DNA from 2 places in the Peribacillus sp. NPDC097198 genome. Region 2 is predicted to be linked to the other one. Evidence: predicted binding sites of a transcription regulator. Region 2 holds the regulator's gene; the other holds the start of a gene.

Region 1 (12,725 bases), on a different contig from region 2:
ACCAGGACTCAGAAACCGTCCAAGGTGCTCTAGAGTTGTTATTTGATCTTCAGGAACATTTGACGGATATTACAGGAATGGATCAAGTGACCTTGCAGCCTGCTGCCGGGGCGCATGGTGAATGGACTGGGCTCATGATGATCAGGGCTTTCCATGAAGCGAATGGAGATGTAAACCGTACGAAAGTCATCGTCCCCGATTCGGCCCATGGAACGAACCCGGCTTCGGCAACAGTTGCCGGACTAGAGACGATTACGGTAAAATCCAATGAATTCGGGCTCGTGGACCTTGAAGACTTGAAGCGAGTGGTAGGACCAGATACAGCAGCATTAATGCTTACGAATCCAAATACATTAGGCTTATTCGAAGAGGATATCCTGGAGATGGCACAGCTTGTCCATGACGCCGGTGGAAAGCTTTATTATGACGGGGCTAACCTGAATGCTGTTCTTTCCAAAGTGCGTCCAGGAGATATGGGTTTTGACGTTGTTCATTTAAATCTCCATAAAACATTCACTGGACCCCATGGCGGAGGAGGACCTGGTTCAGGTCCGGTTGGGGTGAAGTCGGATTTAATTCCCTATTTGCCTAAACCGATCGTGACAAAAGAGGGCGATCAGTTTGTCCTTGATTATGACCGTCCACAATCCATTGGAAGGGTCAAGCCCTATTATGGGAACTTCGGCATCAATGTAAGGGCTTATACGTACATAAGGTCAATGGGACCGGATGGACTTAAGGCCGTTACGGAGAATGCCGTCATCAATGCAAATTATATGATGCGACGTTTGGAACCATTTTTCGATTTGCCATATAATCGCCATTGTAAGCATGAATTTGTATTGAGTGGTCGGAGGCAAAAGCAGTTGGGAGTCCGTACATTAGATATTGCGAAAAGACTACTTGATTTTGGGTATCATCCACCAACCATATATTTTCCGTTAAATGTAGAAGAAGGAATGATGATCGAACCGACGGAAACGGAGTCAAAAGAAACACTGGACGCTTTCATAGATGCAATGATACAAATAGCCAAGGAAGCCGAAGAAACCCCTGAAATCGTTCAGGAGGCTCCCCATACCACGGTTATTAAACGCCTGGATGAAACATTGGCCGCTAGAAAACCAATTCTTCGTTATCAAGCATGATGCTGAAAAAACCCCTGCCAGATGGCGGGGGGTTTTTTATTTGGTAAAATTCATATGTATCTCGGGAAATAACATGCTTGGCCTGTTAAGCATGAGTTCCCTATTGAACAGTATGATATGTTTCAAAACCGGATAAGATGTAAGGTTTAGGCAATTGGCCTTATTTCTTCGCCTTGATCTTCCCTGTCCACATTTTGAAACCGCCTTTTAAGTGAAAAAGTTCCCTGTAGCCTTTTTTATATAGCATGGCTGCCGCTCTTCCGCTAATGATTTCACTTTGAGCATACAAGTATACAGGCTTGTCCTGCCTAATTTCCACTAAGCGGGTCTTCATTTGTGTCATAGGGATATTTCTTGCCCCTAAGATATGTCCATTATCAAAATCATTAGGTTCCCGTACGTCAATTAATTGAACTTTTCTGTAATTAGCGATAAATTCTTCCTGTGTTAAGGTTTTAACGATTTTACGTTGACGGAACCAATTAAATAGTGAATATGCAACGATGGCTACTATGATGATAATCAGTGTATATAAGATATCCAACCATAAAAACTCCCTTCTACCTAAACGAATACAGACAATGTCTATTATATAATTGGTTTCTCCAATAATCAAAAAAAAATTTATAAATATTTGGTGGAATAGCTTACTTTCTTTTTTACGTTGCTAAACTCTGGTAAACTACTACTTGTGAGTTTTTTTAGAGGGTTTAATAAGCCTACGTGAAAAGAGGGGTAATCGTGACGAAAGAAAAATGGGGATTCATTGATTCAGGCGATTGTTCACCTGCTTATAATATGGCAATGGACGAAGCACTCTTGAATTGGCAGAGTAATGGGGAAATCCCTCCCATGATCCGGTTTTACGGGTGGAACCCGGCTACATTATCCATCGGGTATTTTCAAAGGGCTGAGACCGAAATCGATTTGGCGGAAGTTGAAAGGCAAGGCTTAGGTTTTGTCCGTAGGCCTACAGGCGGTCGGGCTGTTTTGCATGAACATGAACTCACCTATAGCGTCATTGTCCCAGAGTCTTATCCGGGAATGCCGAATACAGTGACCGAAGCATATCGGGTGATTTCTGAAGGAATATTAAAGGGGTTCAGAAACCTCGGACTGGATGCCTATTTCTCTGTGCCTGAAACTGACCAGGATAAAGAGATGCTGAAATCTCCAAAGTCCTCAGTTTGCTTTGATGCGCCAAGCTGGTATGAACTGGTGGTTGAGGGAAGGAAAGTTGCGGGCAGCGCACAAACGAGACAAAAAGGTGTTATCCTTCAGCATGGAGCCATCCTGCTTGAACTTGATGAGGAGAAGCTATTTAGTGTATTCAAGTTCTCCGATGATAAAGTAAAAGAGAAGATGAAAAACAATCTGAGAAACAAAGCAGTGGCCATCAATGACATTGCTGGTAGAAAAATAACTATTTCCGAGGCGAAGGCAGCCTTTGAAAAAGGTTTTTCTGAGGGTCTGTCGATTGATTTGAAACCATATGAGCTGAGTGAAAAGCAATTACAGGAAGTGAAGGACATCGCCAAAAATAAATATGAAAGTGATGACTGGAATTTTTTGAGGTAGAAAAAGAGGGGAAGCGAGAGTCGGGAATAAATAAGTTTTTTCAGATTTGTGTGAACAAGCATGTATTCCTTGTAACGTCAGTGCTTTGAAAGAGGCGGGCAAAATGCAATGTTCAAATTCATTGAAATCTGTCTAATTTTTATTATAAATCGACATTTTCCTCCCTTTTACTAACTCAATTAATTGATTCACCGTTTGACAAAATTAAAAGACAATCAACCACAACACAATATATAGTGGCTAAAATAATTACTTAAACACTACATGTTGAATTTTGTGTTTCGCTATGATAAATTTAGTGTAACTTGTTAAGCGAAACGGACATGTAGGTTACATATTGATTTTTGCAACAAGAACGGATCTGAAACATGTAAAGGAGAGGGAATTATGTCGGTTGTAATTAAAGAAGCTTTAAAGGTTGATCTAGAAAGGTTGAATAAAGATATATCTTTATTTCCCCAAGTTCATCCTGTAACGGCTGATATGAAAATGATGCATAAGGGCGTGTCCCGTCTAGTTATGCTTGACCGTTATTCTTTTAAGGATACTGAAAAAATCACACTCTCTGCTGGCGATTTTGTAGTATTGACAATTAAAGAAGATCCGAAATTTCCTGCACGTGGTCTTGGCCATATCGTCGAAATAGATTGGGAATCGAAAAAGGCAAAGGTTTTAGTGGATGAAGAGTTCCGCGGAGTGCTGGATAATCCGGAAGAAGTGGAAACAGGAATCATTAATCGGCCGCTTGATATCATCGAAAAGCCGCTTGAAATATATTACGAGCAAATTGCCAAGCGTAATGCAACTGGTTTGGCTTCAGTGGAAACGACTGAAGAAAAAAGAACGGAATGGTTCAATAAATTTTATGAAGAATTAAAGGACCTTAATTTCGTGCCGGCCGGCCGGGTATTATATGGCGCTGGTTCTAACACGGATGTAACGTACTTTAATTGTTATGTCATGCCGTTTGTACCAGATTCACGCGAAGGGATTTCCGAGCATAGAAAGCAAGTCATGGAGATCATGAGCCGTGGTGGTGGAGTCGGTACGAATGGCTCTACTCTCCGTCCAAGAAACACCCTTGCGAAAGGGGTCAATGGCAAGTCTTCAGGTTCTGTTTCATGGCTTGATGATATAGCGAAATTGACTCATTTGGTTGAACAGGGTGGAAGTAGACGCGGTGCCCAAATGATCATGCTTACTGATTGGCACCCAGACATTGCGGAATTCATTATTTCAAAAATGCAAAATCCGAGGATTCTTCGTTACCTAATGGAGAACACAAAAGATGAAACCATAAAGAAATATGCATCGGATAAATTGAAGTTCACACCGCATACCGAACAAGAAACGGCGATGTACCAAGGAATCATTAATTATAAAGAGATTCCGGGTCTAGGTGGATTCAGTGAAAAAATCATTAGGGATGCTGAAGAAAAAGTTCGCGTAGGCGGAACGTATAGCGTCCACAATCCGGACTTTTTGACTGGTGCCAATATCTCAATCTGCTTAACCAAAGAGTTCATGGAAGCCGTCGAAAAAGATACGGAGTATGAGTTGCGCTTCCCTGATGTCGAAAGCTACGACGCGGAAGAAATGGCGATTTATAATGATGAGTGGCACAATGTAGGAGACGTACGCGAGTGGGAAAAAATGGGCCATAAAGTCCGGGTTTACCGTAAGATCCGTGCTAAGGAGCTTTGGAACCTGATTAACATTTGTGCGACGTACTCAGCAGAACCGGGAATATTCTTTATTGATAATGCCAATGAGATGACGAATGCAAAAGCTTATGGACAGCAAGTCGTTGCTACGAATCCATGTGGTGAACAGCCATTGGCTCCATTTTCAGTGTGTAACCTGGCAGCGGTCAATTTAGCTGAGATGGCGGATAAAGATAATAAGACCGTTAACTTCGAAAAACTTAAGAAAACAGTTGAAGTGGGCGTGCGGATGCAAGATAACGTCATTGATGCAACCCCTTATTTCCTAGAGGAAAACAAAAAACAAGCACTCGGCGAGAGACGGGTTGGATTAGGTGTCATGGGACTGCATGATTTGCTAATTTATTGTGAAACCGAGTATGGATCAGAAGAAGGAAAAATCCTGGTGGACAAAGTGTTTGAAACGATTGCTACGTCTGCTTACAGGGCTTCGGTTGAACTTGCAAAAGAAAAAGGCAGCTTCCCGTTCCTGAAGGGAACGTCGGATGAAGAAACGAATGAGCTTAGAACGCGCTTCACGAATACTGGATTCATGAAGAAGATGCCTGAGGATATTCGTACAAGCATTGCCGAGCACGGTATCCGGAACTCCCATTTATTGACCGTGGCTCCTACGGGCAGCACAGGTACGATGGTCGGCGTTTCGACAGGTCTTGAACCATACTTCTCGTTCACATATTTCCGTAGCGGACGTTTAGGGAAATTCATTGAAGTCAAAGCGGACATCGTTCAGGAATACTTGGATCGTCATCCTGAAGCCGATCCTGATAACCTTCCTGAATGGTTTATTTCGGCGATGGAATTGGCTCCTGAAGCCCATGCGGATGTTCAATGCATCATTCAACGTTGGATTGATAGCTCAATCAGTAAAACGGTTAACGCCCCAAAAGGGTATACCGTCGAGCAGGTCCAAAAAGTGTACGAGCGCTTATATAAAGGCGGCGCAAAAGGTGGAACGGTTTATGTAGATGGAAGCCGTGACAGCCAGGTTCTTACATTAAAAGCTGAAGAAAACCAAATGGAACAGCAGCTTGAAATGGATGGCTTAACAGATGTGGAAGAAAAGAAAAAAGTCGTTCTGGTTGATACCATTAATGAACTGCGTTCGACTAATGTAACGATAGGTTCGGAAGTGGGTAACACGTGTCCAGTTTGCCGTAAGGGTGAAGTCCAGGAAATGGGCGGATGCAATACTTGTACGAATTGTGGTGCCCAATTGAAGTGCGGGCTTTAAACCAGTAATGAAAAGATGTATCGTTTAAAAAAAACAGCCCTTTGGATTAAGATAGTCCAAAGGGCTGTTTTTTAATGTCTAGAGGATTTCAGTGTGATTTCAAGTAGAGGAATGTTCTATTATTGAAAACCTTTTTATGGATTCCTTAAATAAATATCCCCTATCAATTTTACTAAGTAATATTGATAGGGGATATTATATTTATGCATTGGGCTCTTCTATTTCTTCTTTCAATTCTTTAAACCATTTTAAGTTCACTTGATGATGAGAACGAGAATTTTCGTTCATGCGGCGAAAATAATCGATTTTACCAGGAAATTCTTTTGTGATGGCTAGATAATCATCGAGGAGAGCAATTCGAGCTTCAGTCTGGTCAATTTGTGCTTGAATTAATTTTAATAATTTATATTTATCGAAATCATCTGCAAAGAGTAACGCCACATAGCATTGTAAGTTGACATATTCGGATTTAGTTCCAAACTTCACCATTAATTTTTCGAATTCTTCCATTCCTGAATTTGTGATAATAAAACGGTGGGTTTCGCGCCCATTGCTTGAAATTGTTTGATGAACTTGTTCAATCAAGCCTTTTTCCTCAAGTTGTTGTAAGTTGTAATAAAATGAACCCTTCGTAAAGTTAACGATATACTTATAATGTCGTTTTTCCATTAAAGTTAGTAGTTCGTAGCCATGCGCTCCAGGATTTTGGATCAGCAGGCCAAGTATAAGCAAGGGGATTATGATTGCATCACCTTCATCATTTTTGCTTCAAATTCAGCGTATGTGATTTTGCTTAAAGCCATATTCATACTATGAATATAAATTTGTTCTGTTTTTGAATAGTCAGTATTGGTTTTTAATGATTGTTCTTCATTCGAAAGAGGTGTTAGGACATCGCACTTTTTCGAAAATGCCTCGTAGTAGCGATAACCAAATTTTCGTTGCGAAACAGCGTCCAAATGAATACCGTCCGGATTGGCTGTTAAGCCTTCTGCCGTTACAAAGTAACAGTTTTGCTGAGTATGAGCAAATCGGAGTAACTGTTCATTAACTTGTTGAGACTCTGTTGCGTATTTTCCAAAACCTATTTTCCCTAAAAAGTCACCAAGTCCACCAATGATTAAAGGGACATCTTCAAGTTCTAATTCTTTTCTTAAAGTATCAATAATCAGGACCAATTTCTCATAATATGTTTCATGAAGAGCATGGTTGCTATCGCTTTCGCCTTGGTGCCAAAGAATACCGCAGATTTCACTAGACTCAAGCGCAAATCGAGCTTCAGATAAAGCATGTTTAAAAAGGGTACCTTCTGGATGCCAATCATTTAAAGAACTGCCGCCTTCCGCACAAGGAATTAAGCCAATTTCATCATCAGGATTGACTTTCGACCATTCCTCTGCAAAAGATGCTGCGAGACTTACACCAGCAACAGGACGATCGTAATTAATCGGTTCGGCCATCATTTGCCATTGACCATTGCGTAGCATTTTTATTTTTTCATTATAGATAGGATCTACTTCATGCAAGAATCCACGTCCTGCCATATTTGATTGACCTAACATTAAAAAAGATTTTGTCATTTAATTTTTCACGCCTTTGTATAATATAGTCTAATTAGACTATCGTCAATTTGTTTGTCTACAAGGAACTTTTACTAACGAAAAATATAGAATCCCATCATGCTGATTACTTTATATGTCATACTTAAACTTATTAAAAAGCTACAAAAAGTCGTCGAGGTAAGCTAAGGAGCTTTCCTCGACGACTTTTTGAGTTATTCCCTATTAGCATGTCCAACCCTTTTTTTTTGGAAAATGTCTTTATGAAGTATTTTCAGTTTTATGGTTAGACTATTCATTATCAACATTAATGAGGTGTTTGAATGGAAAACCAGAAAGGTAATAGTAAGGTTAGCGTGTGGTGTATTGTAAGCATGGCTTCGATTCCTCTCGTTATGACCCTGGGGAATTCAATGCTTATACCCGTACTACCGGTTTTTGAAGAGAAAGTGAATATCACTTCATTTCAATCGAGTATGATAATCACCAGTTATTCGGTCGCGTCCATCTTTCTTATCCCCGTGGCGGGTTACTTATCTGATCGCATAGGAAGAAAAAAAGTCATACTACCGAGTCTAATATTAGCTTTAATTGGAGGATTGATTGCAGGGTTCGCATCCTGGAAAATGGACAGTCCATATACCTGGATAATCATTGGGCGGATCCTTCAAGGGATTGGAGCATCTGGGGCGTCACCTATTATTCTTCCGTTAGTGGGGGACCTTTATAAGGATGACGATGAAAAGACCAGCTCGACGCTTGGCATCATCGAAACGTCAAATACGTTCGGCAAAGTTTTAAGTCCGATTTTAGGATCTTTGTTTGCAGCTGTCCTTTGGTTCCTTCCGTTCTTTTCCATTTCCTTTTTTAGCCTGATCTCAATCATTTTCGTATTCTTTTGCATCAAGGTTCCAAAAAATGAAGATGAGCCCCTTAAGTTCAAGGAATTCTTAAAAAAAACGAAGGCTACCTTTAAGAAAGAAGGAAAATGGCTGTTCGTAGTCTTCATATTGGGTGTTTTCGTCATGCTCATTCTTTTTGCGGTGCTATTTTTCTTATCGGATAATCTGGAGAAATTGCATCATCTAAAAGGAGTGAAAAAAGGCTTTATATTGGCTATCCCTTTATTATTCCTGTGTATCTCCTCTTATATAGCGGGGAGGAAAATCAAAGGAAGCATTCCTTTGATGAGAAAGATCATTTTGGTCAGTTTAATACTGATGTCGGCAAGCGTGGCATTTGTAGGATATACAAAGGACAAACTCGTGATCATGCTCATTCTAGTGAGTATATTGGGGATTGCCATTGGGGCGCTACTTCCAACATTGGATGCGCTCATCACTGAGAATATCGAAAAGGAACAACGAGGAACCATCTCGTCTTTTTATAGCGCGGCCAGGTTTATCGGTGTTGCGGCAGGACCACCGCTCATGTCTGTGTTAATGAAAAATCATTTAAACATGAGTTATATTATTTCCGCCGTGATTGGTCTCATCTTGCTATTCCTCGTCTTTAAAATCATTAATAAAAAAACATTGAAACCGGACGACAAGAAAGCCGAATCCTAAAGGAATCGGCTTTCTCTTTGTTGTATCTGTCAGTTGTTTTCCATTTGTTGGCCGATTTCTTTTTCGGCCAGCTCAAGATTTGCACTTCTTAAAATGGAGTACTTGTCGACAGAGTCTCCAGGGATACGCTGTGAAGTTGGATTTTCATTAACTGTGACAGTCATTTCTTTATTTTCGGTTACTTTTCGGAATGCATTTTGCTTCTTTGACATATTGCATCTCCTTTCCATTATTTACAGAATAAAAACCATCATGAGGATTTTAGAAGTGGCAAAAGCTATCCTTATATATAGGTTGTCTAGTTTAACTAAAACTATGACCGGATCGGTCAATGAATGGAGATGGATATGAAACCCTTTATCCCACAGCTTGTTTATATCGAACCACGGGCCCTTGAATACCCCTTAGGAAGAGAACTGAAAAAGAAGTTTGAGGACATGGGTATCGAAATCCGTGAAACGACCTCTCATAATCAAATTCGGGACTTACCCGGAGATAATGATTTTCAAAAGTATCGTGTAGCTAAATCCACACTGGTTGTAGGTATCAGAAAGACATTGAAATTCGATACCTCTAAACCTTCGGCCGAGTATGCCATTCCTTTGGCCACAGGCTGTATGGGGCACTGTCATTATTGCTATTTACAGACAACGCTTGGTACCAAACCATATATAAGGACCTATGTTAATCTGGATGAGATTTTTGAGGCTGCAGAAAACTACATGAACGAAAGAAAACCAGAAATTACCCGTTTCGAGGCCGCTTGTACATCTGACATCGTCGGCATTGACCATTTGACACATTCATTAAAACGGGCTATCGAATACTTTGGCAAAAGTGAATATGGTGTGCTTCGGTTTGTAACCAAATTTCATCATGTCGATCATCTCTTGGATGCAAAGCATAATGGTAAGACAAGATTCAGGTTCAGCATCAATTCAAGGTATGTGATCAAGAATTTTGAACCTGGTACCTCAAGCTTTGACGAGAGGATAGAGGCAGCACGAAAAGTGGCGGGTGCGGGCTACCCATTAGGATTCATCGTCGCTCCCATTTATAGGCATGAAGATTGGCAGGGAGGGTATTATGAACTCTTCCAACGATTGAGCGAGGGCTTAAAAGGAGTCGACATACCGGATTTAACGTTTGAATTAATACAACACCGCTTTACGGGGCCTGCTAAAAGAGTGATTCAAAAAAATTATCCCAAAACAAAGTTGGAACTGGATGAAACCAAACGGAAATATAAATGGGGCCGTTATGGAATCGGTAAATACGTTTATCAAAATGAAGAAGCAAAAGAGTTGGAAACGACAATTAGAGAGTATATAGAGGAGTTTTTTCCGAAAGCTGTAGTTCAGTACTTTACTTAAAGAGAAAAGTTTCGCCAAAACAGTCATAATAAGCCCTGCTCCTGCTTAAAAATGAATAGACCGGGTGGGGAGGGCAGCTATGATCATTGACGGCGTATTTTCCGGAGGCGGGATAAAAGGCTATGGATTATTGGGTGGATTCCAAGAGTTGGAGGAACGTGGATTTACATTTCATAGAACTGCAGGAACAAGTGCGGGTTCTATTATAGCTGCCTTCATAGCAGCTGGGTATACAGGGGAAGAAATGGAGAAACTCTTTATTGATATAAACCTATCTGGTTTATTGGATAGGAGACACGGTCTTATACCGATTCCTTTTGCAAAATGGCTTTTAGTTTATTGGAAATTGGGATTATACAAGGGGGAGGCATTAGAAAAATGGGTAGCTCAAAAACTGGCTATCAGAAATGTGGTTACCTTCAAAGATCTTCCCCCTCAATCTCTCCGCATAATCGCTTCGGATATCACAAATGGGAAATTGGTCGTCCTACCTGATGATTTGAAGAACTATGGGATTGACCCTCATACTTTTTCAGTGGCTAAAGCGGTAAGGATGAGCTGCAGCATTCCCTATTTTTTTGAACCAGTCAAGCTGAATGTAGGAAAAAGTACGGCCCTATTCGTTGATGGGGGAGTATTGAGCAACTTCCCCATGTGGTTATTCAATTCTGAACATGTACGAAAGGAACGACCCGTCATCGGTTTGCGATTGAGTGCGGATGAAATATGGAAGCCACATGAGGTAGGAAACGCCGTGGAGTTATTCTCGGCCCTGTTCAAAACGATGAAGGATGCTCACGATTCACGTTATATATCCAAAAAACATGTTAACAACATCGTTTTTATTCCGATGAAGGGGATTTCCGCGATGGATTTCAATATGAATGATGAGATGAAGGGGGAATTAATAGAACGTGGACGAATTTACACAAGGGAGTTTTTAAAACGATGGACCTATTAAAAAGAAAAAAATCGGGCTCCTAAAATGAGGCCCGATTTTTCTTTTTATTTTTTTTTCCTTCAATGACCGTCAAGTGACTCTCCGTTTTCTTACGTGCTAAACCTTTCTTGGTCGTTTTCGCTGCCGAAAAGCTAGCCACATTATCCTTTTTCGAAGTTTTGCTCTTTAGCCGCTTTTTCGACTGACGTGCAGCCTTACGAAATGCCTGTTGCTCTTTTTTCACTGGCTTACTCTTTGTTAATCCGGTGTAGATCATATAAATAATCCCAGCGACCGCGGCAATAATCAGAATATTCTTTAGGAGTCCGATTGGGTCAGTAACCATTCTGCTTATCAGTCCGAAGACTCCGAGGGCGATGATTCCGTATATCAAAATAGATATGAAACGTTTCAACAAAGACACCTCCTTAAGAGCATCATAAGCATTTTTAGCTTATTTTAAACATTATCCATTCAAAATATTCCCAAAAAATAAAGAGGGAGTAATACTTATCATATTATTCCGAAAGTCAGTTATAAGTGTTTTACACAATAACATCCGAGTCTAAACCTTCCTCCGTACTTTTTTCCATCTTTAAGAGCTCATTGAAGGAAGCGAGTGCAACCTCGACCTGATCGTCTGAAGGGGATTTTGTGGTTAACAATTGAAGCCAAAGACCAGGATATCCAAGGTAACGAAGAACAGGAATATCTCTCACTTTATTCGTCAACTGCAATACCTCAAAAGCTATACCTAGGACGACAGGGATAAGTAAAACGCGATCCACGACACGGAGCCAAAGAGGATCGGTCGGGACGAGAAGGTACACAAACATGCCGACAATGACAGTAAATAGAATAAAGCTACTGCCGCAACGGTAATGAAGCCTTGAACTTGCCTGGACATTGGCCACATTCAATTCTTTGCCACTTTCAAAGCAATTAATCACTTTATGCTCTGCCCCATGATATTGGAACACGCGCTTGATTAATGGAGTCATGGATACTACGTAAATATATACGAGCAGTAGTATCAATTTAAATAAGCTTTCCACTAGGATCTGTGCCAGGTGACTAGAGAATATGGGTCTTGTCAATTCTGCAAGGAAAACGGGAACGAGGGTGAACAGCAATTTCCCGAATAGGAATGATAGAACACCGATAACAGCCACACTTAACCATACACTAAACCTTGAAGACTCCTTGACTTCTTTTTTCTTTTCTACTTTGGTTCCTCCAGCTTCTTCTTCATACTGTTCTGTGGAAAAATTAAGATGTTTAGAGCCATTTGCACTTGATTGTATAAGGGCAACGATTCCCCGTACAAATGGGATTTTTTTTAGCCGATTCATCACAGGCTTTGATTCTCGTGGTAAATGGTAATACACGATCGTTGAATCCTTGCGACGGACAGCGGTGACTGTGTGATGCTTGCCGCCAAACATGACGCCTTCCACGACAGCCTGCCCTCCATAAACGGGTTTTTGAACCTCAGACATTTCTACACCAACCTAAATAGTTTTTCACGTAGCTCTCTCATGGATGCTAACATGTATAGCCTAAAATATGTTCAGGTTTTTATAAATCGACCTTTCATCAAT
Region 2 (12,725 bases):
CATCCGTGCTGAAGGAGAAGGAGAATCAGCCAAGATATATAATAAATCATTCTCCAAGGATCCTGAGTTTTATAAACTATACCGGACGCTGGAGTCTTACAAAAAAACGGTCGGTAATCAAACGGTTATCATTTTACCATCCGACTCGCCGTACGCAAGCTTGTTAATGGGAAATACTAAATAACAGCATAGCCGTTCATTTTTCTTTCCACTTCCACTCATGGTAGAATGGAAAGAGACGATGAACGGTTTTTTTGTGTGATTAATAGAAGCCGACCTACATAAAACGGGTGTGACTGGAGGAAGACAATTTTGAATAAAAAGTTAGTACTTATAGATGGAAATAGCATAGCTTACCGCGCATTTTTTGCGCTTCCGCTTTTGAATAACGACAAAGGGGTCCATACGAATTCCGTATATGGCTTCACCATGATGCTCAATCGCATTCTGGAGGAAGAAAAGCCGACCCATATACTCGTGGCCTTTGATGCCGGCAAAACGACGTTTAGACATGCGTCCTTTAAGGAATACAAGGGTGGCCGTCAGAAAACGCCACCGGAACTATCTGAACAGTTCCCCTTCATAAGGGAGCTGCTTGATTGCTTTCAAATAAAACGGTACGAACTGGAAAATTATGAAGCGGACGATATTATCGGAACGCTTTCCCTTCAGGCCGAGAAAGATGGGTTCGAGGTGAAGGTCATTTCCGGGGATAAGGATTTAACACAATTAGCTTCGCCAAAAACGACCGTCTCGATTACGAAGAAGGGCATCACTGAAATCGAGGAGTATACACCGAAGCACATCCATGAAAAGTATGGCCTTTCCCCCGTGCAAATCATTGATCTTAAAGGATTGATGGGCGATGCATCCGATAATATCCCAGGCATCCCCGGTGTGGGCGAGAAAACGGCACTTAAATTGCTGCATCAATTCGAAACGGTCGAAAACCTGCTACAATCGATTGATGAGGTTAGCGGACAGAAGTTAAAAGAAAAGATCGAGGAGCATAAAGACCTTGCGCTACTAAGTAAGGAGCTTGCGACGATCACACGAGAAGCTCCCATTGAAGTGGGTGTGGACGAAACGGAATATAACGGTATGGATCAGGAAAAGGTCATTGACTTTTATAAAGAGTTAGGTTTCTCGACTCTTCTGGAAAAACTGGACGTATCAGGACGGGAACCGCTAGAACAGGAAGACATCCATGTTCAGACGGGTTCAGAATTGACAATGGATATGCTTGCTAATGAGAATGCCCTATACCTTGAAATTCTTGAGGATAACTATCATCGTGCAGAGATCCTGGGTATTTCCATCAGTAATGAACATGGACATTTTTATTTCCCGGGTGAAAGCCTACTGACATCTGAAGTGTTCAAAACATGGGCGGAGGATGAAACCAAAAAGAAAACGGTCTTTGATGCGAAGCGTACGGTCGTCCTTCTGCGCCACCGTGGAATCGATATAAAAGGCATTGATTTTGATGTATTTCTAGCTTCCTATATCTTGGATCCCGGAGAATCTGTAGATGAAGTGGCGGAAATCACGAAAACGCAAGGGCTTGTGCGGCTAGAGAGCGATGATGTCTTTTATGGAAAAGGGGCAAAGCGGAAGATACCTGGAGATGCAGAACTTAGTGAGCATATTGCCAGAAAAGCGAAGGGCATTTTTGCATTGAAGGAACCGATGATCGAAAAGTTGCGTGAGTTCGAACAATACGATTTATTGACGGACCTTGAGCTGCCATTGTCCATCATCCTAGCAAATATGGAGTGGCAGGGCGTAAAGGTGGACATCGGAAGGCTGAAAAAGATGGGACAGGAATTGGCTGTCCGCTTAAGAAGCATTGAGGAACGAATTTTCGATTTGACCGGGGAAGCCTTCAATATCAATTCCCCGAAACAGCTCGGGGTGATCTTATTTGAAAAATTGGAGCTCCCCGTGTACAAAAAGACGAAAACGGGCTACTCCACGTCAGCGGATGTACTGGAAAAACTGGAAAGCCAGCATGATATCGTAAAGGAAATCCTGCTCTACCGGCAATTGGGCAAGTTGCAATCGACTTATATCGAGGGCTTGCTCAAAGTGGTGAACCAGGAAACGGATAAAGTGCATACCCGATTCAATCAGGCGTTGACCCAAACGGGCCGCCTTAGTTCAACGGACCCTAACTTGCAAAATATCCCGATTCGTCTAGAGGAAGGTCGGAAAATCAGACAGGCGTTCATTCCTTCCGAAAAGGATTGGATTATCTTCGCAGCCGACTATTCGCAAATCGAGCTCCGCGTATTGGCGCATATCGCCAATGACAGTGGATTGGTTGAAGCGTTCAGGGCCGGGATGGATATTCATACAAGGACGGCAATGGATGTATTCCATGTGCCTTCCGAGGAAGTCACATCAAATATGCGTAGACACGCTAAAGCCGTAAACTTCGGAATCGTTTATGGAATAAGTGACTATGGACTTTCTCAAAGTCTTGGGATAACACGTAAGGAAGCTGGGGAGTTCATCGAGAGGTATTTCAAAAGCTTCCCTGGTGTGCAGGATTATATGGAAGAAAGCATTCATGAAGCACGTAAGAACGGATACAGCACAACATTACTGCAAAGAAGGCGCTACATTCCCGAAATCACGAGCCGTAATTTCAATATCAGAAGTTTTGCTGAAAGGACAGCGATGAATACCCCAATCCAGGGAAGTGCCGCAGATGTCATTAAACTAGCGATGATCAATATGAACGAACGCCTGAAAAAAGAAGGGCTTAAAACGAGGATGCTTCTGCAGGTACATGATGAATTGATTTTCGAAACACCACCGGAGGAGCTCGAGATCCTGATGAAGATCGTTCCGGAAGAAATGGAAAATGCGATTGAATTGAACGTTCCACTCAAAGTGGATTATGCATATGGACCAACATGGTTTGATGCTAAATAAATGAAGATAGGTGATTGTAATGCCAGAACTTCCTGAAGTGGAAACCGTCAGAAGAACATTGGAACAGCTTGTATTAGGAAAGGAAATCATGGAGGTTTCCGTCTTCTGGCCCAAAATCATAAAGGCACCTGAGCCAGTTGAACAGTTTCAAGATGCATTAAGGGGCCAGACGATTCACAGCATTGGCCGTCGGGGCAAGTTCCTCATTTTCACCATGGATGATTATTCCATGGTCTCCCACTTAAGGATGGAAGGGAAATACGGTGTCCATCTGAAAGGGGACCCTTACGATAAACATACCCATGTCATCTTCACGTTCACGGATGGCAGTGAGCTTAGGTATCGGGATGTCCGCAAATTCGGAACGATGCATTTATTCCGTAAAGGAGAGGAAATGGAGCAAATGCCTCTGTTGCATTTAGGTCCTGAACCTCTATCGGACGAGTTCACCGTCGAGGGACTTCGGGCAAAACTTGCGAAAACGAGCAGGAAGATCAAACCTGTTCTACTCGATCAAACCGTCGTGGTCGGGATCGGTAATATATATGTGGACGAATCCTTATTCCGTTCGGGCATTCATCCTGAACGGGTGGCTTCCACCCTTACATTGGAAGAAATTCAAAGGCTGCATGGCGAAATCATCGCCACTTTGAGCGAAGCCGTGGAAAAAGGCGGGAGCACGATACGTTCATACGTCAACTCGCAAGGTCAAATCGGCATGTTCCAGTTGGAATTGAATGTATACGGACGCAAAGGGGAGAACTGCAAGATCTGCGGTACCCCGCTCGAAAAGCTGGTCGTCGCAGGACGGGGCACGCATATATGCCCGACTTGCCAGCCATATAAGTAATCATTTGATCAAACACATCGGATGGGCTCCTCCCATATACTAGGGTAGCAACAAGAAGGGAAGGAGCATTCATTCCGATGTGGCTACAAATTATTTTTCTTGCTTTTGCAGTAAGCATTGACGGTTTCGGTGTTGGCATGACGTTCGGTATGCGCAAGGTGAAAATACCCTTGAAATCCATTGCCGTCGTATCGGTCTGTTCGGCAATGAGCCTAGGTATTGCGATGGTCATCGGTGAATTCATCAGTCAGCTTATCTCTGTCGGGGCCGCAGAAAGAACAGGGGGCATTATCCTCGTGCTTCTGGGCTCGTGGATGGTGTACCAATATTTTAGGCCCGAGAAGGAAACGAATGATGAGCGATACCATGAAAAAATCATCTTCAATTTTGAAATAAAATCACTTGGAGTGGCTATCAATATCTTACAAAAACCAATGAATGCCGATTTTGATAAATCAGGGACGATTACCGGTATCGAGGCGCTTGTATTGGGCTTCGCATTGTCACTGGATGCGTTCGGTGCCGGAGTGGGAGCTGCCATGATGGGGATTTCCCCAATCATTCTTGCCCTTTGCATTGCTGTGATGAGCTTCATCTTTATCGGGAGCGGACTTCAATGCGGCAAATTGCTTTCCAATAACAAAATCGTGCAGCATCTGACCTTTCTTCCGGGGTTATTACTGATTTTAATCGGCCTATTCAAGTTATAGAGAGCGGGGAAAAGGGGGAGCTTATGGGACAAATCATCGGAATTACTGGTGGAATTGCCAGTGGGAAAAGTAGTGTCAGTCAATATTTAAGGGAATTGGGATTCGTGATAGTGGATGCGGACGTGGCTTCCCGTGCAGTCGTGGAACCTGGGGAAGAGGCCTATCTACAGTTGGTGAAGGCTTTCGGCGAAGATCTTTTATTACCTGATGGAAGTATCGACCGGGCAAAGTTAGGCTCGATCATATTTCACGATCAAGAAAAAAGATTGCTTTTAAATAGTATCGTACATCCTGCCGTGAGAAAATGGATGCGCCAAGAAACGGAAAAGGCTCTTGCTGCTGGAGCGAAAACGGTATTCATGGACATTCCACTCCTGTTCGAAAGCAAGTTGACGTTTATGGTGGAAAGGACACTTTTGGTATACGTGGATGAATCGGTGCAACTAGAGCGATTAATGAACCGGAATGCGTTGACGGAAACCGACGCTTTAGCGAGAATCCATTCGCAAATGCCATTGAAAGATAAAAAGGAACTGGCGGATGCCATCGTCGACAATAATGGCAATATAGAAGAAACCAAAAAGCAGGTTGTTGAAATACTTAAGAAATGGGAGATCCTATAGAGTGGAAAAGGAAGGGACTTTAACGGTTTCTTCCTTTTTGTTTTGAAAAAGGAAGAAATCCGCTTTTTTATTAACACATTTCAAGAGTAATGTGTTATACTAATTACATATGAAGGGTATTAAGTATAACATTAATATATTCAGGAGGGTCCGATAAATGAATTCAAGAATAGCGATTAACGGATTTGGAAGAATTGGAAGAATGGTTTTCCGTAAGGCAATAGTAGATGAGAGTCTGGACATCGTTGCCATTAATGCAAGCTATCCCGCTGAAACGTTAGCCCATTTATTGAAGTATGATACAATTCATGGGAAGTTTGACGGCATAATCATTGCCGAAAATGATTCTCTTGTAGTGAATGGACGACGTGTACAACTGATAAATAATCGCGATCCAAAGCTATTGCCTTGGAAAGAGATGGATATAGATATTGTAATCGAAGCTACGGGTAAATTCAATGAGCGTTCTAAAGCCGCCATGCACTTAGAAGCAGGGGCAAAAAGGGTCATCCTTTCCGCGCCGGGTAAAAATGAAGACGTTACCATTGTGATGGGCGTAAATCAGGAAGCGTTAGAAATCGACAAGCATTTCGTCATTTCGAATGCGTCGTGTACGACTAATTGCCTTGGACCGGTTGCCAAAGTACTTGATCAAAAGTTCGGCATAGACAATGGTTTGATGACAACCATCCATTCTTATACGAATGACCAAAATAACATCGATAACCCGCACAAAGATTTAAGGCGTGCCCGTGCGGCTGCAGAAAGCATCATCCCTACGACTACAGGGGCGGCTAAAGCTCTTTCATTGGTGTTGCCTCAATTGAAGGGCAAACTTCATGGTATGGCCATACGTGTACCGACGCCGAACGTCTCTTTAGTCGACCTTGTTGTGGATTTAAACCGTGATGTTACGATTGATGAAGTGAATCAGGCTTTCATAGATGCCTCAGAAAATGAGCTTAAAGGAATTATGGAATATACAACAGAACCGCTTGTTTCAAGTGATTTTAAGACCAATCCGCATTCAGCCATCATCGATGGTCTGTCGACGATGATGATTGGTGATAGAAAAGTGAAAATTCTGGCTTGGTACGATAACGAGTGGGGTTACTCCAATCGAGTAGTCGATCTTGTAAAATTGGTGGCTTCGGAGTTGACGAAGGCTTCTGAAGTTCAAATGTCAGTTAAATAAGAGTAATGGCCCGTTATATGTTTAACGGGCTATTTTTATGGATACGTTTAGGAAAGTTACGGAACCTTGGGTATTAATTCCTTGGTCCTGTCAGATTAACAATTAATGATTAAATTTCCAAAAATGCAAAATGCAGTTGCAAAAGAAATCCATACATTATATACTATGAATCGTGAACTTCCTAAAAAGGGAGTTTGCGTAATGGCTACTTAAAGGGTTAGGACCTCTTTGGACTAACTTTCCCCCGTGGTAGTTATTAAGGATTCAGAATTTTTAATTATGTAAGGGGGAACAGAATATGGAAACAGCTTACACGATGGAAACGATGGGAAGACATGTCATTTCTGAACTTTGGGGTTGTGACTTTGAAAAACTGAACAATATTGATTTAATTGAGAGAATCTTCGTCGATGCTGCACTGAAATCGGGTGCTGAGGTTCGCGAGGTGGCATTCCATAAATTTGCTCCACAAGGAGTGAGCGGGGTCGTCATTATCTCTGAATCACATCTGACCATTCATAGCTTTCCGGAACATGGATATGCCAGCATTGATGTTTATACATGCGGCAACTTAGATCCTAATATTGCAGCCGATTATATCGCGGAGGCTTTGAATGCACAAACGCGCGAGAATATTGAACTTCCACGTGGACTTGGTCCCGTGCAAATGAAAAAAACTAAAATGGGTGCTTTATAATAAACGGGTTAACAAGAGATGCTATATATGCATCTCTTTTTTGATGCCATGAAATGGCCATTCTTCACTCATGGAAAAGCTCCATTAACAGGCATTTACATAGTAAGTACACACATCCTTTACCTGAAGTTTCACTTTTTACTTGTACTGGTTGTCCCTTTTATATAAGATTAAGATAAAATAGTATTCCTTAGGGAAGTTTGATTAGGAGTATCACTTAAAATACGGAGCTGGTAATGATGAAATGTCCATCATGTCAATATAACGGAACGAGAGTGCTCGATTCCAGGCCTGTCGATGAAAGTAAATCGATTCGACGACGCCGGGAATGCGAGGCATGCGGGTTTCGATTCACTACTTTTGAAAAGGTCGAGGAGACGCCGTTGATCGTCGTGAAAAAGGGCGGGACTCGGGAAGAGTTTAGCCGTGATAAAATCCTGCGTGGACTAATCAGGGCTTGTGAAAAGCGTCCGGTTCCATTGAAGGAACTAGAACAAATCACGAGTTATGTAGAAAAGGAATTGCGCAATCAGGGTATTTCGGAAGTGAAAAGTGACAGTGTCGGTGAAATGGTGATGGACCAACTGGCTGAAGTTGATGAAGTGGCCTATGTGAGATTTGCCTCCGTATACCGACAATTTAAAGATATTAATGTATTTATCGATGAACTGAAAGATTTAATAAATAAAGAAAGAAAGTAGAGCTGAAGATTTACTTTGGCTCTTTTTTCACTATATCTTTTGAAAGGTTTGAATGAAGATGTCAATGCATTGGCAGGAACTGCTCCCCGCGGATTCGTACATGGTGTCCTCTGCGGGGCTGCTTCATGATTATGATCGGAAAATACTGACACGGCTGTACCAACCTCTTATTGGACCGATCTGTATTAGCCTATACATGACGTTATGGAGCGAATTGGAGGAGAACCGGCTTTGGTCGGAGGCTTCCTCCCACTATCAATTGATGAATACCATGGGCCTGAAATTAGGCGATATATATGAAGCACGTCTTTTACTTGAAGGAATCGGATTGCTGAATGTGTACAAGAAATCGAAAGGGGATACGAAGGAATTCATCTATGAATTGAATCCGCCTCTATCCCCGCAGCAGTTTTTCACGGATGGCATGCTGAATATCTATTTATATAAAAAAATAGGAAAAGTCCAATTCAACCGGCTGAAGAGATTCTTTTGTGTGGACACGATTGCAACGGACCAGTTTGAATATGTGACGAAATCCTTTGCAGAGGTTTTTTCATCAGATCATCTAGATTCCCTCTATGTTACGGATGAAGCCAAAAACGAATGGAACCCATTGCCTAAACAGCAATTTATCGATCAATCTGACGGTGTCGAGCCTTCGGGGTTCGATGGCTTGTTTGATTTTGATCTTTTGTTCGCTGGGATGAAGAGCTCGATTGTACCCAAGAAGGCCTTTACGCCTAAGATTAGAAATACCATCGCCAAACTAGCTTTTTTATATGGCATCAATCCGCTTGAAATGCAAAAACTAGTAATGGATGCCGTAACGCTGGACGATGAGATCGATGAAGAGCTGCTTCGGAAAGCGGCAAGGGACTGGTACCAAATTGAACGCCAGGCCGACATGCCTTCCTTGATTAATCGTGTACAGCCTATACGGGAACGGACGCAAAAAGATGAACCGAAAACACAGGAGCAAGAGCTTATTCGCCATTTGGAGACTACTTCCCCGCGTGATCGGCTCATGCAATTATCCGGAGGAGCGGAACCGACCAGTGGTGATTTAAAAGTGGTGGAAGGTGTAATGATCAATCAGAAGCTGAATCCTGGAGTCGTGAATGTTTTAATCGAATACGTTATGCTTAAGACAGACATGAAATTCACAAAGGGATATGTGGAAAAACTGGCAGGTCATTGGGCACGATTGAAGGTTTCCACAGTCATAGAAGCGATGGAACTGGCTAAAAATGAACACCGGAAATACCAAGAGTGGGCACAAGGAAGCAAGAACGTTGCCAAAGGTGGCCGGAAAAAATCGATCAGAGAAGAAGTGGTTCCGGACTGGCTTGAACAGGACGAGGAGAAACAGCCTGAACAGAAAGCGGAACAGCCTGAACTGAGTGAACAAAAACGTGAGCTTCAAGAGAAGTGGAAGCAGTGGAAAGCTGGAGGTGAAATAAACGATGGAAAAGATTAACAGATCGCTTAATAAACTGGCCAATACGGGTGATTTCCAGAAACGCTATGAACAGTTGAAGCAGGAAATCTTTGAAAATGAACAGGTGCGTCTTTTTCTGAATGCCAATAGCTCAACGGTCACAGAGGAAATGATTGATAAGAATTTAGGTAAGCTTTACGAATTCATTTCTCAGAGCAACAAGTGTGATAGATGTCCAAGCCTGGATGGGTGCATCAATATGATGCATGGGTATTATCCAAAGCTCGTTGTTCAAGGGAAGGCCCTTAATTTGAATTATGAAATCTGTCCGAGGAAATTGGCAGAGGATGAGAAGCGGAAACGGGAGAGGCTCATTCGCAGTCTATACGTTCCCAAGGATATATTAAAGGCAACGATTGAAGACTTTTCACAAACGGACGATGAAAATAAACGGTTAGGCGTCCTAGGAAAAGCGATATCGTTCATCATGGAATATGAGCCTGGCAAACGTCAAAAGGGATTGTATATATACGGAAAGTTTGGCGTTGGTAAGACGTATTTATTGGGTGCGATCGCCAATGAACTTGCGCAAAGGCAAATCTCTTCGATGATCGTCTATGTTCCTGATTATTTACGGGAACTGAAAGGTTCAATCGGTGATAATACCGTCAACGAGAAAATAGAGATGGTCAAAACGGCGCCTGTCCTGATGCTTGATGATATTGGGGCAGAATCGATGACAAGCTGGGGACGGGATGAAGTCATAGGGCCCATCCTGCAATTTAGAATGCTTGAAAATTTACCGACGTTTTTCACTTCCAATTTTGATATGAAGGGTCTGGAGAATCACTTGACTTATTCCCAACGTGGTGAGAAAGAAGAAGTGAAAGCGGCAAGGGTATTGGAGAGGATTCAATATTTAGCGGAACCTGTAAAGCTTGATGGTATCAATCGCAGAAGGTAAAGGAAGGTGGTCTCTACAAAGAGGCTGCTTTTTTTTTGCCCTTTCACACCATCCTACTTCTAAATAAGCCCCTATTCCCATATACATGAAAAAAGTAAAGCAAGGGGGAAGGGGGGATGTCGTAGTGCAAATTACGTTCCAAAATGATTCGGAAGCTTTAAAACTGCTGAATTTCGTTTCTGTCCATCCTTTGGGGACAGAAGTTCAACCATATATTGAATTTTCCCCACAACAAGGTCTCGTTATCGATATGTCCAAACTAAAAACCGATAAATGGCTGACACTGCTCAGTGAAACATTTCATTCCTTTTTACTTGAAGAAAAAACGCTTCCTGTTCTTAAACAAATCATCATCGGCAAATTTTTCTATCGAGAACAAGAAGAAATCGATGCCATCATCGAGATAGCTTCTTCCATCATTGAAGCGGAAAACACCGAATGTGGAGGCAGTTTATTCAGTAGGGAAAAGCAATTGATCGAAGAAGGCCTTCAGAGTATATTGGCGGGAAAGGTGTCTTTTTCATTCGATTCGTTCACTACCTTTCGGTTAAGGTCTTTTCAGCATGCGTTGGAAAAGTATGCAGTTCGGGCCATCGATGAATATAAGCTCGAGCAGGATTACCAAAATTTCATTGCGATGCTCAGGGATTGCCTGCATGAACAGGAATCGAAGGTACCAAGGCTTCACCTTGTCAATCATGACGGGTTTCAATTCTATGATCATGAGCTTGGCAGGATGGATCGCCGAAAACTGACAAGCATGATTGACAGGAAGTTGCTGGCCGATATTTCATTCTTTCTTGATACGGTCCTTTGGGCACCACTCTTATCCATCGCACCGGCTAGCTTATATATTTATACGGATAATAAGGAGGAAGGCCTGATTCAAACGATGACACGAATCTTCGAGGAAAGGGCGACCGTCCTGCCGCTTTCAGCCTTTAAGCAGGCCACTGAATGATTATCTTGGGGATTTTGGGTAAAATCTAATTTTAACCTTGATTTTCAATGCATAACGAATTATAATTTCCTACATACTATTAAAAACAAAAAGTTATGATGAGGACACGGGTATTCTAGTCGCCAATTTACAGAGAGGGAAGCCAGCAGGCTGTAAGCTTCCTATTAGCATAGAACACTTACCACCTTTAAACTTCGGTTCGGAAAGCAATTTTTTTGCGACTATGAGCTGACGGGAAGCTGCCGTTATCTAGTTACAAGTGTCACTTTGCCGTGAAAAGCAGAGTGGAACGAGGGTGGAACCGCGGGTTAATTTAATTACTAAGCTCGTCCCTGTTTTATACAGGGGCGGGCTTTTTTGTGTTTTAATCCGCGCAATTGCTTGGTATCCCCCTGAAACTTGAAACGGATGGTAACTAAAAGAAGGAGTGAAGCTACAATGTCAGAACAACTGAAAATATCTTTTCCTGATGGAGCGGTGAAGGAGTTTGCTAAAGGCACAACAACTGAAGACATCGCAGCATCCATCAGCCCAGGACTAAGAAAAAAATCCATTGCAGGTAAATTCAATGGTGAACTATATGATTTGAAACGTCCAATCGAAGAAGACGGTACCATTGAAATCGTTACACAAGATGCTGCGGAAGCACTTGAAGTTCTTCGCCACAGTACCGCCCATTTAATGGCACAAGCCATCAAACGTCTTTATAAAAACGCTAAATTCGGTGTCGGTCCAGTCATCGAAGGCGGTTTTTATTACGATATCGATCTTGAGGAATCATTGACTCCTGATGACCTTTCAGCGATTGAAAAAGAAATGAAGAAAATCGTCAATGAAAACCTGGAAATCTCACGTATTGAAGTAACCCGTGATGAAGCCATTTCCCGTTTTAAAGAGATTGGCGACGAATATAAATTGGAATTGATCGATGCGATTCCAGCTGAACAGCAAGTAACGATTTATGAACAAGGTGAGTTTTTTGACCTTTGCCGGGGAATTCATGTACCTTCCACTGGAAAGATCAAAGAATTCAAGCTGTTAAGCATTGCAGGGGCCTATTGGAGAGGCGACAGCAAGAACAAAATGTTGCAACGTATTTATGGTACGGCTTTCTTCAAAAAAGAAGACTTGGCTGACCACCTACGTTTCTTAGAGGAAGCAAAAGAGCGTGATCACCGTAAAATCGGTAAAGAATTGGATCTGTTCATGACTTCACAAAAAGTCGGCCAAGGGCTGCCTATGTGGCTGCCAAAAGGTGCAACAATCCGCCGTACGATTGAGCGTTATATTGTGGACAAGGAAGAACGCCTGGGATATGACCACGTATACACACCTGTCATGGGTAGTGTCGACCTTTACAAAACATCTGGACACTGGGACCACTATCAAGACGGAATGTTCCCAGCGATGGACATGGATAATGAACAGCTTGTTCTTCGTCCGATGAACTGCCCACATCATATGATGGTGTATAAAAACAGCATCCATAGCTACCGGGAACTTCCGATCAGGATTGCTGAACTTGGCATGATGCACCGCTATGAAATGTCAGGCGCATTGTCAGGATTGCAGCGCGTACGTGGAATGACATTGAATGATGCTCATATTTTCGTCCGTCCGGATCAAATCAAAGACGAATTAAAACG

Evidence for each region. Region 2 encodes NrdR, which represses ribonucleotide reductase genes. Its sites were predicted from a motif close to AACACNATATATNGTGTT; they were not measured.
Region 1: a site for NrdR is predicted at 2,950-2,967, ahead of ACIQXQ_RS07930 (vitamin B12-dependent ribonucleotide reductase). Genes of this name have one in related genera too.

What each region holds. Positions count from the first base shown of each region.
Region 1 is NZ_JBIWDO010000004.1:36,808-49,532, forward strand. Features, by position in the region: gene gcvPB (aminomethyl-transferring glycine dehydrogenase subunit GcvPB) at 1-1,148, shown strand, start outside; gene ACIQXQ_RS07920 (rhodanese-like domain-containing protein) at 1,309-1,692, opposite strand; gene ACIQXQ_RS07925 (lipoate--protein ligase family protein) at 1,890-2,726, shown strand; gene ACIQXQ_RS07930 (vitamin B12-dependent ribonucleotide reductase) at 3,114-5,684, shown strand; gene ACIQXQ_RS07935 (PadR family transcriptional regulator) at 5,886-6,425, opposite strand; gene ACIQXQ_RS07940 (sialate O-acetylesterase) at 6,422-7,264, opposite strand; gene ACIQXQ_RS07945 (MFS transporter) at 7,567-8,811, shown strand; gene ACIQXQ_RS07950 (hypothetical protein) at 8,841-9,023, opposite strand; gene splB (spore photoproduct lyase) at 9,159-10,184, shown strand; gene ACIQXQ_RS07960 (patatin-like phospholipase family protein) at 10,264-11,145, shown strand; gene ACIQXQ_RS07965 (SA1362 family protein) at 11,165-11,539, opposite strand; gene ACIQXQ_RS07970 (DUF1385 domain-containing protein) at 11,670-12,623, opposite strand.
Region 2 is NZ_JBIWDO010000006.1:13,156-25,880, reverse strand. Features, by position in the region: gene hflC (protease modulator HflC) at 1-184, shown strand, start outside; gene polA (DNA polymerase I) at 313-2,940, shown strand; gene mutM (DNA-formamidopyrimidine glycosylase) at 2,960-3,790, shown strand; gene ytaF (sporulation membrane protein YtaF) at 3,868-4,500, shown strand; gene coaE (dephospho-CoA kinase) at 4,524-5,123, shown strand; gene ACIQXQ_RS12015 (glyceraldehyde-3-phosphate dehydrogenase) at 5,281-6,318, shown strand; gene speD (adenosylmethionine decarboxylase) at 6,635-7,015, shown strand; gene nrdR (transcriptional regulator NrdR) at 7,255-7,716, shown strand; gene ACIQXQ_RS12000 (replication initiation and membrane attachment family protein) at 7,775-9,193, shown strand; gene dnaI (primosomal protein DnaI) at 9,180-10,118, shown strand; gene ytxC (sporulation protein YtxC) at 10,243-11,079, shown strand; gene thrS (threonine--tRNA ligase) at 11,518-12,725, shown strand, end outside.